DNA from 4 places in the Paenibacillus sp. VT-400 genome. Region 1 is predicted to be linked to each of the others. Evidence: riboswitches for the same ligand, from Rfam matches in the RefSeq annotation. Region 1 holds a riboswitch; each other region holds the start of a gene.
The links. A riboswitch is a leader RNA that binds a small molecule or an ion and turns the genes downstream of it on or off. The one in region 1 is predicted to bind cyclic di-AMP.

Region 2: it holds a riboswitch for cyclic di-AMP, as region 1 does, so the genes downstream of both, EL84_RS16600 (C40 family peptidase) here and EL84_RS13435 (hypothetical protein) in region 1, are expected to answer to the same signal.
Region 3: it holds a riboswitch for cyclic di-AMP, as region 1 does, so the genes downstream of both, EL84_RS23820 (3D domain-containing protein) here and EL84_RS13435 (hypothetical protein) in region 1, are expected to answer to the same signal.
Region 4: it holds a riboswitch for cyclic di-AMP, as region 1 does, so the genes downstream of both, EL84_RS30270 (3D domain-containing protein) here and EL84_RS13435 (hypothetical protein) in region 1, are expected to answer to the same signal.

The regions. Positions count from the first base shown of each region.
Region 1 is NZ_LELF01000067.1:627,741-630,904, reverse strand. It holds gene EL84_RS13445 (Nramp family divalent metal transporter) at 1-341, shown strand, start outside; gene EL84_RS13440 (HAD family hydrolase) at 447-1,130, opposite strand; gene EL84_RS13435 (hypothetical protein) at 1,305-1,703, opposite strand; cyclic di-AMP (ydaO/yuaA leader) riboswitch at 1,819-1,994, opposite strand; gene EL84_RS13430 (glutathione peroxidase) at 2,366-2,845, shown strand; tRNA gene EL84_RS13425 (tRNA-Leu) at 2,993-3,075, opposite strand.
Region 2 is NZ_LELF01000067.1:1,291,914-1,295,077, reverse strand. It holds gene pelA (pectate lyase) at 173-1,135, opposite strand; cyclic di-AMP (ydaO/yuaA leader) riboswitch at 1,555-1,686, shown strand; gene EL84_RS16600 (C40 family peptidase) at 1,692-2,156, shown strand; gene EL84_RS16595 (hypothetical protein) at 2,281-2,979, shown strand; gene EL84_RS16590 (carboxymuconolactone decarboxylase family protein) at 3,049-3,164, opposite strand, start outside.
Region 3 is NZ_LELF01000067.1:3,000,062-3,003,225, reverse strand. It holds gene EL84_RS23830 (ABC transporter substrate-binding protein/permease) at 1-574, shown strand, start outside; gene EL84_RS23825 (amino acid ABC transporter ATP-binding protein) at 561-1,283, shown strand; cyclic di-AMP (ydaO/yuaA leader) riboswitch at 1,508-1,702, shown strand; gene EL84_RS23820 (3D domain-containing protein) at 1,705-2,379, shown strand; gene EL84_RS23815 (polysaccharide deacetylase family protein) at 2,487-3,164, opposite strand, start outside.
Region 4 is NZ_LELF01000069.1:51,368-54,531, reverse strand. It holds gene EL84_RS30275 (TatD family hydrolase) at 328-1,098, shown strand; cyclic di-AMP (ydaO/yuaA leader) riboswitch at 1,340-1,593, shown strand; gene EL84_RS30270 (3D domain-containing protein) at 1,867-3,051, shown strand.

The DNA of each region.
Region 1 (3,164 bases):
GTACACTCGCTGGGCAGATCGTTATGGAAGGTTTCCTGAACATTCGAATTCCGGCATGGCTACGCAGACTGGTCACACGTCTGATCGCCATCATCCCGGCGGTAATTGTCACAGCGATTGCAGGAGAACATGGCACAGAAGAACTACTCATTTTGAGCCAGGTCGTGCTGTCACTTCAATTGCCCTTTGCTGTAATTCCCCTGGTGATGTTCACAAGTGATAAAAAAAGTATGGGTGCATTCGCCAACAAATTGTGGCTCAAAATCATCTCATGGGTCATTACAGCTATTATCGTTATGCTAAATGTATATCTGATCATTCAGACGATCCGCTTGTTCTAATCTCATTCTAATCGACTAAATACTAAAAAGGCTGATCAACTCCGGTATGCTATACCCAAGTTGATCAGCCTTTATTGTTGCAATCCAATAAACAACCATCTGAATCTAATCCTGATTTGGTATCAGTAACGGCAAGAGTTGATCCAATGAATCAACAGTCCAATCCGCACGTTTGTCATCCGATAGTTCTGGCTGGAATCTTCCGTAACCCTGCATAATTCGAATCGTACGCATGCCCAGCTTCCGAGCAGGTATAATGTCGTTATCGATCCGATCGCCGATCATGACGGCTTCCTCCGGTTCACAACCGGCCTGCTTCAAGGCCACAGCGTATAACTCAGGGTCTGGCTTGGACACTCCTTCTTCAGCCGAACATGCCAGAACATCAACATACTTCCGCAAGCCGTAACTCTCCAGTCTCTCTTCCGTTCCAGGACTCTGATTGGCAATAATGCCAATGCGATAATGCCGTGACAACTGCTGAAGAACGGAATCTGCTGAAGGAAAAGGACGTTCAAGATCTTTTTGAAACTTCAGCTTGTCCTGAATCTGTTTTTGATGTCCCTCGTCTTTAACAAATGTGCGAATTGCCACTCTCATAGGCCATTGCTCATATTTTCGGTAACAGTTCGCGAACAGTTCTCTTACCGCCTCAATCTTCACCGGATATCTCAATGCACAGGCTTCGCGGACGAACTGTCCGATAATATCATCAACCGGCTCCCATTCATCCACCAGCGTATCTCCAACATCAAAAAACAACCATTTCAATCCACCTACATCCGGCACTCCAATTCCTCCTTGTAAGCATAAAAAAGAAGACTCACCATCATGCATGAGTCTCCTCAAACTTCCGTTTATCGATGAATCAATTTCATAATACCTTGAGTGAATTCTGAAATTGATTCTAATACATTCAATTATAACAGGCACCTTACACCTGAGCAATCACAAGCTATGGCATTAACCATTGAGGAGAAAGCCAACTTCCCCATTGAGCGAATATACAATCCGGTCTGCGCCCATGCCCCGATAGATGCCCTTAGGATGACTCTGCTCCGTAATGACGCACAGGGATTTCGATGTCCATGAACGGCAGATCTGTAAATAACGACAGGTCAGATTCAGGCTGTTCTCGAAAATAAACACGTTGCCTACGCTGCCCTGCGGCAAAAACCATTTTTGAGCTGCAGCCGTATTCATGCGAATGACATGTTCTACTCCGATTCTACGGAGTCTTCGCTCTTCCCCTGCACTGTTGGTTAGAACGGCAAACGGCATTTTTTTGTACATCAGCAATTTGATAAATTTGCGTCCTGCTTCATTTGGAGCAGTCACTAAGATCATCTCAGTATCCATCATTCGTTCCTCCCTTGGCGTGAAAAGACAACAAAAAAGAAGCGTGGGGGACCAAGGCCTCCCGAACGCTTCTTAAATAACCCATGGCGAAAACACCATGAACCAGCGTACGGCTTGTTGCCTCTCCCTTTAACGCTTACGAGGTTAGCTGACGGATTCGGGCGCGAGAGTCGCCCTATTTCCGGCTGTCACCGGAAAATTCACCCCATGAATGCCCACTGTCCTGGACAGCGCATTCCGTTGGTTCCCCCGTTTCCCATTCATTAATGAATGGAAACTCAGCGATTAAAACATCGTTCGTATATCTTAAGGTAAGATCGAGCGATATTATCGTTTGTTTCGTTTTTCAAGTACAATTTAGTTTAAATTGAAATTACGTTATGAATCATACACCCCCGCCATGACGGTGTAAAGTCCTTACAGATCACCGAATCGGCAGATTTTTGCCAATACTCGTTCATAATAACGCTTACAATAAGGTTATACTCTATCCATCTCTTCAAGGCTATCTAATTCTCACTCTGACGAAAATCCCTTCGTAATTCATTCACGTATTCAGCACAACTGGCCTGTTTTGATTCTTTTAACACCATATTAGTTTTGCAATATTTAATTGCAACCAATATAATAGAAGATATAAGAGTAAATAAATGGAGGCGATTTAGATGACAGTCTACGATTACAAAGTGAATACCCTTCGCGGTCAAGAAGTTGAAATGTCCGACTACCGTGACAAAGTGCTCCTGATTGTGAATACGGCAAGCTCATGCGGCCTTACCCCTCAATTCAAAGGTCTGCAAGAATTGCAAGACAAGTTTCAAGATGCTCCATTTGAAGTTCTTGGTTTCCCAAGCAACCAGTTTGCACAGGAAAAAGGATCTTCCGACGATATTGCCGAGTTCTGTCAGATGAATTATGGCGTGAGCTTCCCCATGTTTGAGAAAATTGATGTGAACGGCTCAAGCGCTCACCCTCTTTTCCAACACCTGAGCACAGAAGCTCCTGGCCTGCTCGGCTCCAAAGCAATCAAATGGAATTTCACCAAATTCCTCGTGGATCAGAACGGACAGGTCATTAAACGTTATGCTCCCAAAACAACACCGGACAAGATTGAAGAAGATATCAAGAATTTGCTGCAAAAATAATACACAGGCCACCCGTAGCCGGAAGGTAGAGCAACATTCCTCCGGTAATGGATGGCCTTTTTTCAACCCAGATGTCATACTGTTCGAAAAAGACAAAAAAAAGAAGCTTCCCATTAATGGAAAGCTTCTTTTTAATCGTTCATATGATGCGGTCGAGAGGACTCGAACCTCCACGGGCATACGCCCACTACCCCCTCAAGATAGCGTGTCTGCCATTCCACCACGACCGCATGTCGTAAATAATCGGCAACAGAATTGATTATACCGGGTTCAGAACTAAAAGTAAAGTATTTTTTAATACTTCTTTTTCAGCTAGGCA
Region 2 (3,164 bases), 660 kb from region 1:
TGTATCTTCGTCATCCATATCGGCGACAAGAAATAATATATCATGCGTAATCTATCATGTCAACACTGAAAATAATAACAATAAAGCCCGAATCAGACGTCCATGTCGATTCGGGCCTTACCTTTAACTGTTGCTAATAGTTTGGTTCATTAATACGGAAGCATACTACAAATTACAGCTTGGAAGGCCAGTTGCCATACCATGCATAACCGCCTCTTCTTTCTTTATCAATATCACTTAATTTGTATTTAACTACCCCGTCACGACCAATAAAGATTGGTTTATCCGTTCCGATCTCATAGAAGCGTGCCCAAATTGGTGCAGCTTTGGAATCAGCGATAATTTTACTATCTCCATTAGCTCTTTCATACTTGTAACCCGTAATTTTCACTTTGTTAAACCAAGCCTCCGCTCCTTTAATGGATGCGGTAATTTTAGCGTTAGCAGGTCTGGTTTTCAGAAATTTAACAATCGTTACACTCTCTCCAGCTGTCAGCGATGGCACTTCGTAGATTCTTGCGCTCGCTGGTTTAAGAGAGCTGGAATCATGTTGTTGTCCCCATGCTGTCAGCTTACCACCTGAAACGACCTGTGTATTCAGAATCGCCTCCACACCTTTGGCAACTGAATTTTTACTGCGGTTAGCAAGTGTACTGTCGATAAATGAGAAATCACCTTTGCGTGCCGCTACTTCATCCAGCATGATCATTACATTAATCATGGCATCATCATTGTAAGTGATGTGCTTGTGGTATCCGGAGCTTTGGTAAACTTGTGGCCACCCGCCGTTTGAATACTGCATGTTGATCAAAAAGTTAATTCCTTTGATTGCAGCTGTGGAGTAACGCGGATCATTCGTCTTTTTAAATTCCTTCGCCAATCTTCTAATTTCTGAGTATGTAGCCTTGTTGTCTATCGTGGACTTTGCCCACTCTCCACTTGTCTGTTTATAATCTTTTCTCCAACCTCCATCCGGCAGCTGGTTCTTCAAAATATCAGAAATACTCGCTGTAGTACCCGACGCATCTGCAGCAGATACCGTCCCTACAGGGAGAACTGCCATTCCAACTGCTGAGAACACCATCGTACATGCCAGGACAAAAGTAATTATTTTCTTCGCTTTCAAATGTAACACTCTCCTATGTTCGTTTTTATAAATCTTCCACTTCTACTTTACCTATGATACGCGTCTCTAAACCTCCTTTATTTGTATTTATCGCATAATAAAATCAATTTTAATCCAATATGTGGATTGGATAATCAGATAATATGCAAAAAATCGATTTTTGTCAATATATGCAACTTAATGAATATAATCTCTCTAATTCTACATAACGGAATAGTTCTTTTAACTCATGACAAACCTATCTATTTATCCAAATTCGTCTTACACGAATCAATAATGACGTTTTTGTCATGAATGATACCCAAACTCGATCCCTTTTTTCATATAAAAACCTTAATTCCGCTAACATTGAGGTATTAAGAAAGGGTTTAAATGGGTTTGACAATTACGCATTTATGCAATATAGTTTCAAATAGTTACAAAAACTTAATTATTCATTGCCGAGTTTCATGTTTGAAAACGGGGGAACCAATTTGGGTGAATTATTCTTATACATAGGAAATATAGGGAACCTTCTACCGAACCCTTAGCTAACTCCGTAGGCATCGAAGGGAGAACATTGATTTTGAAAAAACTGATTATCTCCATTTTTGGAGCAGCTGTATTATTTACATCCGGGGCAACAAGCACAGAGGCAAGCAGTATCAACTCCGTAGTGAACAACATGACAGGTATTCCTTACAAATGGGGTGGCACAACTGTAGCCGGCTTCGACTGTTCTGGTTTTATGAGATATCTTTTCAACAAATACAGCATTGAATTACCACGTACTTCGCAGCAGCAAGCCAAAGCAGGTACTCCCGTATCCAAGAGCAATGTTCGGACAGGTGATCTGGTGTTCTTTAATACAACAGGCAAAGGCATTTCACATACAGGTGTATATATCGGCGGCGGACAATTCGCTCATGCCTCCAGCAGTAAAGGTGTAAGCATCACGAAGTTATCGAATCCATACTTCAATGACCGCTACGTAACAGCACGTCGGGTAACTGGACAGTTTATGTACGATAAAATGTTAGGTAAAATGTAATTCACATACAAAAAGGCATCGGTTATTAACCGGATGCCTTTTTTGTTTAACCATTTTTTGTCTTCAACTGCTTTCTTAAACAATGTAAAATGTTTTAGGAAATAAAAGGAGATGAGGAGAACAATTGAAAAAGTTAATGTTTGTTTTAAGTTTTGTTATTTTAGTAATAGGTAGTTTAGGTTGCAGTAGTGAAACAGTTAAAGATTTCAGAGAAGTATCTTGGGGGAGTAAAATAAACAAGGTCATTTCATCTGAAGAAAAAAACGGAAACACAAACTATGAAGAAAAAGTACATAATGATCATGAAAAAAGTATTAATTATTCCGATGTGGTGGTTCTGGGTAAGACTGCAGACGCAGAATACTCCTTTACTAATTTATTGGATAATGAAGGAATATCAGAAAAAATAGAAGATAACAACAAATTGCGTGAGGAACTTGATAACGAAAATACGACAGACGCAAGAAAAGATGAGATACGAAAGACATTGGATGAGCAATTAGAGGACATGATGAAGCAAGCATATGAATATCCTTTGGATGATTACTTACTGATTGAAGCAAGTTACGATTTTCGTACTTTAACTAATCCGGAATCTGATGAAATTTTGGAAGAGCTTACGAACAAATATGGTAAACCAGAGCTCGAAAGCTATAATAACGCTTTTATTTATAAGTGGACCAGTGACCGATCCACCATTGAATATCGGACTAAATCATCAGTAATAAATTATAAGGCACGCTATTCCGTAATGGAAAAATTTGCGGACGTGGACAAATACAATAAAACACTTAACAGTAAAACAAGTAAAGATGAACTTTAAATAAAACATGGTCATACTCCTGTGCTAACAGGGTATGACCATGTTTTATTTTTGCAAATTTTCTTAAGTTTAATGCAACGCCTTCTGCACTCGCATCGCACCCTGAGACAGGGCATGTCCGCCTCCTACAGCTCCGGCCACGGCTACGGTCTCCATGATCTCCTGATCTGTAGCGCCCTTGGCAC
Region 3 (3,164 bases), 2.4 Mb from region 1:
CTTCGGGGTAATTATTGGATTGATCATCTGTTTGTTCCGTTTGCATGACGCTGCAATCTTGCGCTGGATCGGTACTGCTTACGTTGAAGTGATCCGTGGCACACCGATGTTGGTACAATTGATGATTATTTACTATGGTTTTTCCCTGAGCTTTGGCATTAACTTCACTGCACTTCAGGCAGGTATCATCACGCTTTCCATTAATAGTGGTGCGTATCTGGCGGAGATTTTCCGTGCAGGTATCCAAGGTGTGGATCGTGGTCAGTTGGAAGCAGCTCGCTCCCTCGGAATGGGCAGAGGCGCCGCGATGCGTTATATCATATTGCCACAGGCATTCAAAGCTGTATTACCGGCGATCGGTAATGAATTCATAACTATCATCAAAGAATCCTCCATTATCTCCGTTATCGGTATGGTGGACATTATGTATCAGGCAAGTGTGGTCAAAAACATTACGTACCAAGGCTTGAGTCCATTTTTGATTGCAGCAGCCATCTACTTTGTAATGACGTTCATTTTGTCCAAGCTGCTGGGACGACTGGAAAGGAAGTTGAGTGCAAGTGATAGACGTTAGACAATTACACAAATCTTATGGTAATAACGATGTGCTTAAGGGCATTAACGTGACGATTGGCAAAGGTGAGGTTGTTGTAGTCATCGGCCCTTCCGGTTCAGGTAAAAGTACTTTCTTACGTTGTCTGAACCTGTTGGAACAGCCTACCTCGGGTGAGATTGATTTTGAAGGCGTGTCAATCACCGATCCGAAGCACAACATTAATGCAACTCGGGAAAAAATGGGCATGGTGTTCCAGCACTTCAACCTGTTCCCACACAAAACGGTACAGCAAAACATCACGATTGCTCCGATTAAAGTGAAGAAACAATCGACTCAGGAAGCGGAAAAAATTGCTGCTGATTTGCTTAACACCGTGGGCTTGTACGATAAAAAAGATACATTCCCGAATCAGCTGTCTGGTGGACAGAAACAGCGGATCGCCATTGCTAGAGCATTGGCCATGCAGCCGCATGTGATGCTGTTTGACGAGCCTACGTCGGCACTGGACCCTGAGATGGTCGGTGAAGTGCTGGATGTCATGAAACGTCTTGCAGAAGGCGGAATGACGATGGTCATCGTAACACATGAGATGGGTTTTGCACGTGAAGTGGGAGACCGAATCCTGTTCATGGATGGCGGGGTTATTGTGGAAGAGGGAACACCTGATGAGGTTTTTGGAGCTCCAAAAAATTCACGTACACGTGATTTTCTTGCCAAAGTACTCTAAATGTTAAATGGTTGATCAAATAGCGTTACTGACTTCGAGTCGGTAATGCTATTTTTTTATGGATAATAATCACGTGTGGATTCGGAAAAGTAACTTTTCTGTTACCAAATATAAAGAAGTCGGTTCGCCAACTTTTCTGAATTATCCAGTATTCTTACAGTTGATGACATGCTAAAAACCATTTGGTAAGAATTACTACAAGTTCAGGTTACAAAATTGTGATATATTGATCTCTGCCGAAACTTCCGGACAGGGAGTGCGGGGGATGTAACGATGCAGATTGTGCAGGGGGAAGATCTACAGCACACTGCTTGGGGTGAATTGGGTACATAACGTTTCAAATGTAACGAATAACCTATAGGGTGGGCTCCTCATCCGAATCCGACAACTAACTTCGCAGGCACAATGAGGGAGGAAGACCATGATTAACAAGAAACGTATAGCCAAAACAGCAATAGCATTAATGACAACAGCAATGCTCATTCAAGCCGTTCCGGCTCACGCCGATTCAGTTCATGTGGCCAAAGAAGGGGATACCTTCTACACCTTATCAAAACAATATGGAGTAGCACTCAACACGTTGGTTAAAGCAAACAACGACATTTCGGCTTACAACATTTATGGTGGTTTGAAAATTACGATTCCCGGTAAGGCAAACAATGTAGCAGCCGCTGCGGCAACGGAGAGCAAGACCCAAGCGAAGACTGTTACTACAGCGAGCTTGGACGTTAACGCAGATAACAAAGTGGTTCAAGCCTGGGGTAAGACATTCGATTACAGCAAAGCCGTTAACGTGAAAGCAACGGCATACTCTGCAGATCCGTCTGAAAATGGAGGATGGGGTGCAGTCGATTATTTCGGAAATGACCTTGAACTGGGCACGATTGCAGTTGATCCAAGTGTAATTCCACTTGGAACTAAAGTACTGGTAACTGGTCACAGCCATCCAGGATTGCCAAAACAAGCTTTTGTAGCCACAGCACGTGATGTGGGCGGTGCAATCAAGGGTCACCGGATTGATATCTTTATCCCGGGTAGCAAACAGTCTGTAAGCTCATTTGGTTTTCAGGATATCGAGCTGTACATTCTGAAGTAGAGAGAAAATAACATTTAAAATGAATTCAAACAGGGTGTCTGCCAGTCGCTAATTCGCGATTGAACAGCACCCTTTTAATATTCTCATTATTTGTTATCACGGTCGTCCTAATCTTTGGCCTTTGGCAATCCCAACATTTCGTCCAAGGTGACCAGTTCATATCCCCGATTACGTAGTTCCTCAACAATTTCAGGCAAAGCCTCAATCGTGCCGTTCAGGTTTGACCCTACACCGCCTCCAGCATGTTGCAGAACGATGGAGCCAGGTTTCACGGCAGACAGGATGTTATCTTTCACCTGTTCCTTTGAAAGGCCTTTCCAGTCCAGGGAGTCTACGTTCCAGTTCACAATGCTATAGTGTTGTTTGGCAGCCCATCTCAGCTGTTCTTCATTAATGTCTCCATAAGGCGGCCGAATCATCTTGGGCGTATATCCTGCCAAACGTCGAATAATATCCCCGGTATGTAAAATTTGTTTGCGAAAGGCATTCATCGACAGCTTACTGAATTCAGGATGATTGTAGCTGTGATTACCAACCATATGCCCTTCCTTAACGATGCGTTTCACCAGATCCGGATGTTTCTCAGCACGACTACCCACGATAAAGAATGTAGCTCTGACATTGTATTTCTTCAATACATCCAGCACTTGTGGAGTAAATCGTGGATCAGGTACATCATCAAAAGTCAGTGCAACCTTCTTGGTTGAAGGACCATTGGTTTTGAACGTATCGGCATATTTTTGACGTAATTGTCCCAATGTCAGTTGTTCTTCTTCCGCAGAATC
Region 4 (3,164 bases), on a different contig from region 1:
TGGGTATAATCCGATGAAGAATTTCGATATCAAAACACTTTCTAAAAGAGCTATTTTTCATGATACAGTAATCTGCTTTAATGGGGAGTATATGTAGATCGACATAATTTTGTAAATGCAAGTAGGCAGAATGAGCAAAATCAACAATATATAGATCAGAATATCCGTATATCTTCTATATATTGTAGTTGTGAAGAAACAAACGTAATGATGTAATACACAGATACCCAAAATGTTTTATGTATGAGTCATTGAATTATTGAATTTTACAAATTGGATTTTGAAAAAGAAGATAGTCGTTATTTCGACATGAAGGGAGATACAGACATGATGCTGTTCGACACACATACACATCTGGATGCACCACAATTCGACGAGGACCGCGAGGACATGATTCAGCGTGCTGTGGATGCAGGAGTTGGTCGCATGATCAACATTGGCTTTAACCGGGAGACGATTCCAACCACAATGAAACTCGCCGAAACATATGACTTTATATATGCAGCTGTAGGGTGGCATCCCGTAGATGCGATCACAATGCAGGAGGGCGATTTGGAGTGGATTGCATCTTTATGCAAGCATGAAAAAGTGGTTGCGATCGGTGAGATTGGATTGGATTATCACTGGGATACTTCACCAAAAGAAATACAGCATCGCGTATTACGACAACAAATTGCTTTGGCGCGTGAAGTGAACATGCCAATTGTCATCCATAATCGGGATGCACATGAGGATATCATAAGAATTTTGCGTGAAGAGAAGGCGGGCGAAGTTGGTGGTGTGATGCACTCGTTCTCGGGCAGCTGGGAAACAGCAAAAAGTTGCCTCGATATGGGCTTCCATCTCTCCTTCGGAGGACCGATCACATTCAAAAATGCAAAGCAACCCAAAGAGGTGCTGGAGAAGGTTCCTATGGACCGGTTTTTCATTGAAACAGATGCTCCATATTTGACACCGCACCCTTATCGTGGGAAGCGAAATGAGACAGCGCATGTACGTCTGGTTGCAGAGGCAGCTGCGGAAATTAAAGGCATTTCGGTGGAGGAAATTGCTGCAATAACAACCAAAAATGCCATGGAACGATTTGGGATTCGTTAAAAAAACGAGCAAATGAGGTGAAAAAGGCAGGTAAGCGGAGGTAATTTGCCCTTTGATCCAAATAAATCAAGAATATTACAATATTTTAACCAAATATTCAGAAAAACGTACTTGATCAACGCTTTACAACATGCATCAAAACAGGATATCATCTTTTCAGTGAATTGTTGTGCGGAAAATTGGACAGATGTTCGGGGGATGAACAAAGGGACACTTTCCGATGAAACAACATTACTTTCATGAATCAGTCTCGCTGAGTCTCCGTTATCGGAGAGCGGGGGAACCAATAGGGCTTAAACATCGGTGTATTTGGCCGATGCGCAACGTTCGCTGACCCAAAAGCAGCGAAGGGAACTGCGAAGCCGTATTTGATTTCTTCTTTGGGTCTCGGGGTGAATTCAAGGGCGTCCGCCATGAGCGGGTGACCCAAGATAGGGCGGCTCTCTTTCGCCCGAACCCGACAGCTAACCTCGCAAGCGGAAAAAGAGAGGCAACCTCGTGCATGAATTTCCGATATTCAAAATCATTCGGAAGCCACGAAAGAGTTCCTCTTACACTCTTTCTTTGGCTTTTTTGTTTTTGAATAAAAGAAATATTGTCATCATACGGTAGGTATTCAGGAGGATGACATCATGTTGCGAAGATTGATTCATGGTGCAGAACCGGATTATGTTGGTCCAATCTGTGTTCTGTAGAAAATTTGGTATAGTCACGTCAAAGACATCATGCATTACTTTAGACGGCGAGGCTATGAAGGAGGACGGAGAAGTGGGCACATTCCAACCAGAAGAGACCCATGAGTCACGATCATCCAGTAAGTCTTTCGCGTTGCGGTGGAAGCATGAGAACATGCGTCAAATGGCATTGATCGCGATTTTCTCAATTGCGCTTACAATCATGATCTTGTTAGTCGTTTACGGTCAGGCCGGGAAACAAATTTCACTGGTTATTGATGGCAAAGCTCAGGTGGTAGAGACTCGTACAGGAATGCTTCAGGAAATGCTGGAGGAGCAGTCGATCACAGTCAGCCCTCACGATAAGGTATCCATGTCCATGAATGGGGCGTTAACAGATGGAGACCGAATCGTTATTGAGCGGGCCGTTCCAGTTAACATTACGGCAGACGGAGACACCAAGACTCTGTATACAACCGATTCATCGGTAGAAGATGCAATTCAAAAATCAGGTATTCAAGTTGAAAGTAATGATAAAGTGTATCCGGCGCTTGGAACTGCGATCAAACCGGAGATGAAGATCCGTGTAGTGCGCGTAACAAAGCGTACAGTGGACGTAGAGCAACCGATCGCTTACAAAGTCATTAAAACGGCTGACCCTAGCTTGTACAAAGGGGATAACCGTGTCGTTGTGAACGGCAAAGAAGGCACAATTGTGCAGCATATCGAAAAGGTATTTCAGGATGGAGAATTGGTCTCCAAAAAAATGGTCGGCAAATCTGTCGCGAATAATCGTGTAGATAAAGTGATCGCTGTCGGCACCAAAGCAAAACCGGTCGTGAAAGAACCTGAGATTCAGACCGTATCGGCTCAAACGTCAACAACCAAAAAGGCTACAACAACGAACTCGAAGAAAACATCTGCCTCGGGCAGCAAAGTGATTACCGTATCCGGGACTTCTTTTAAATACTCCAAAGTACTTAAAAATGTATCCATGACTGCCTACTCTTCCGAAGAGCCTGGCATTGGAACTAAAACAGCTTCCGGTACTCGTGTAACGGAAGGGCGCACCATTGCGGTTGATCCCAAAGTCATTCCAATTGGCTGGTGGGTATATATCGAAGGTCTGGGATTCCGTCGTGCGGAAGATACAGGCGGTGCCATTAAAGGCAACAAAATTGATGTGTATTATGACAGTGTGAAGCATGCCCTGAATTTTGGACGTAAGAAAGGCAAGACGGTCTACGTGATCGGTCCGGTGAAGCCGGAAGCGAACTAAAATCGTTTTACTTTGAAATGGGAATGCTATAAAATAGTTGCATGAATGATTCATGCGGAATATGCGGCGGAGGAGTCTGAATTCAGTCTCCCCCGCCGTTTGGCAGAGAAGAG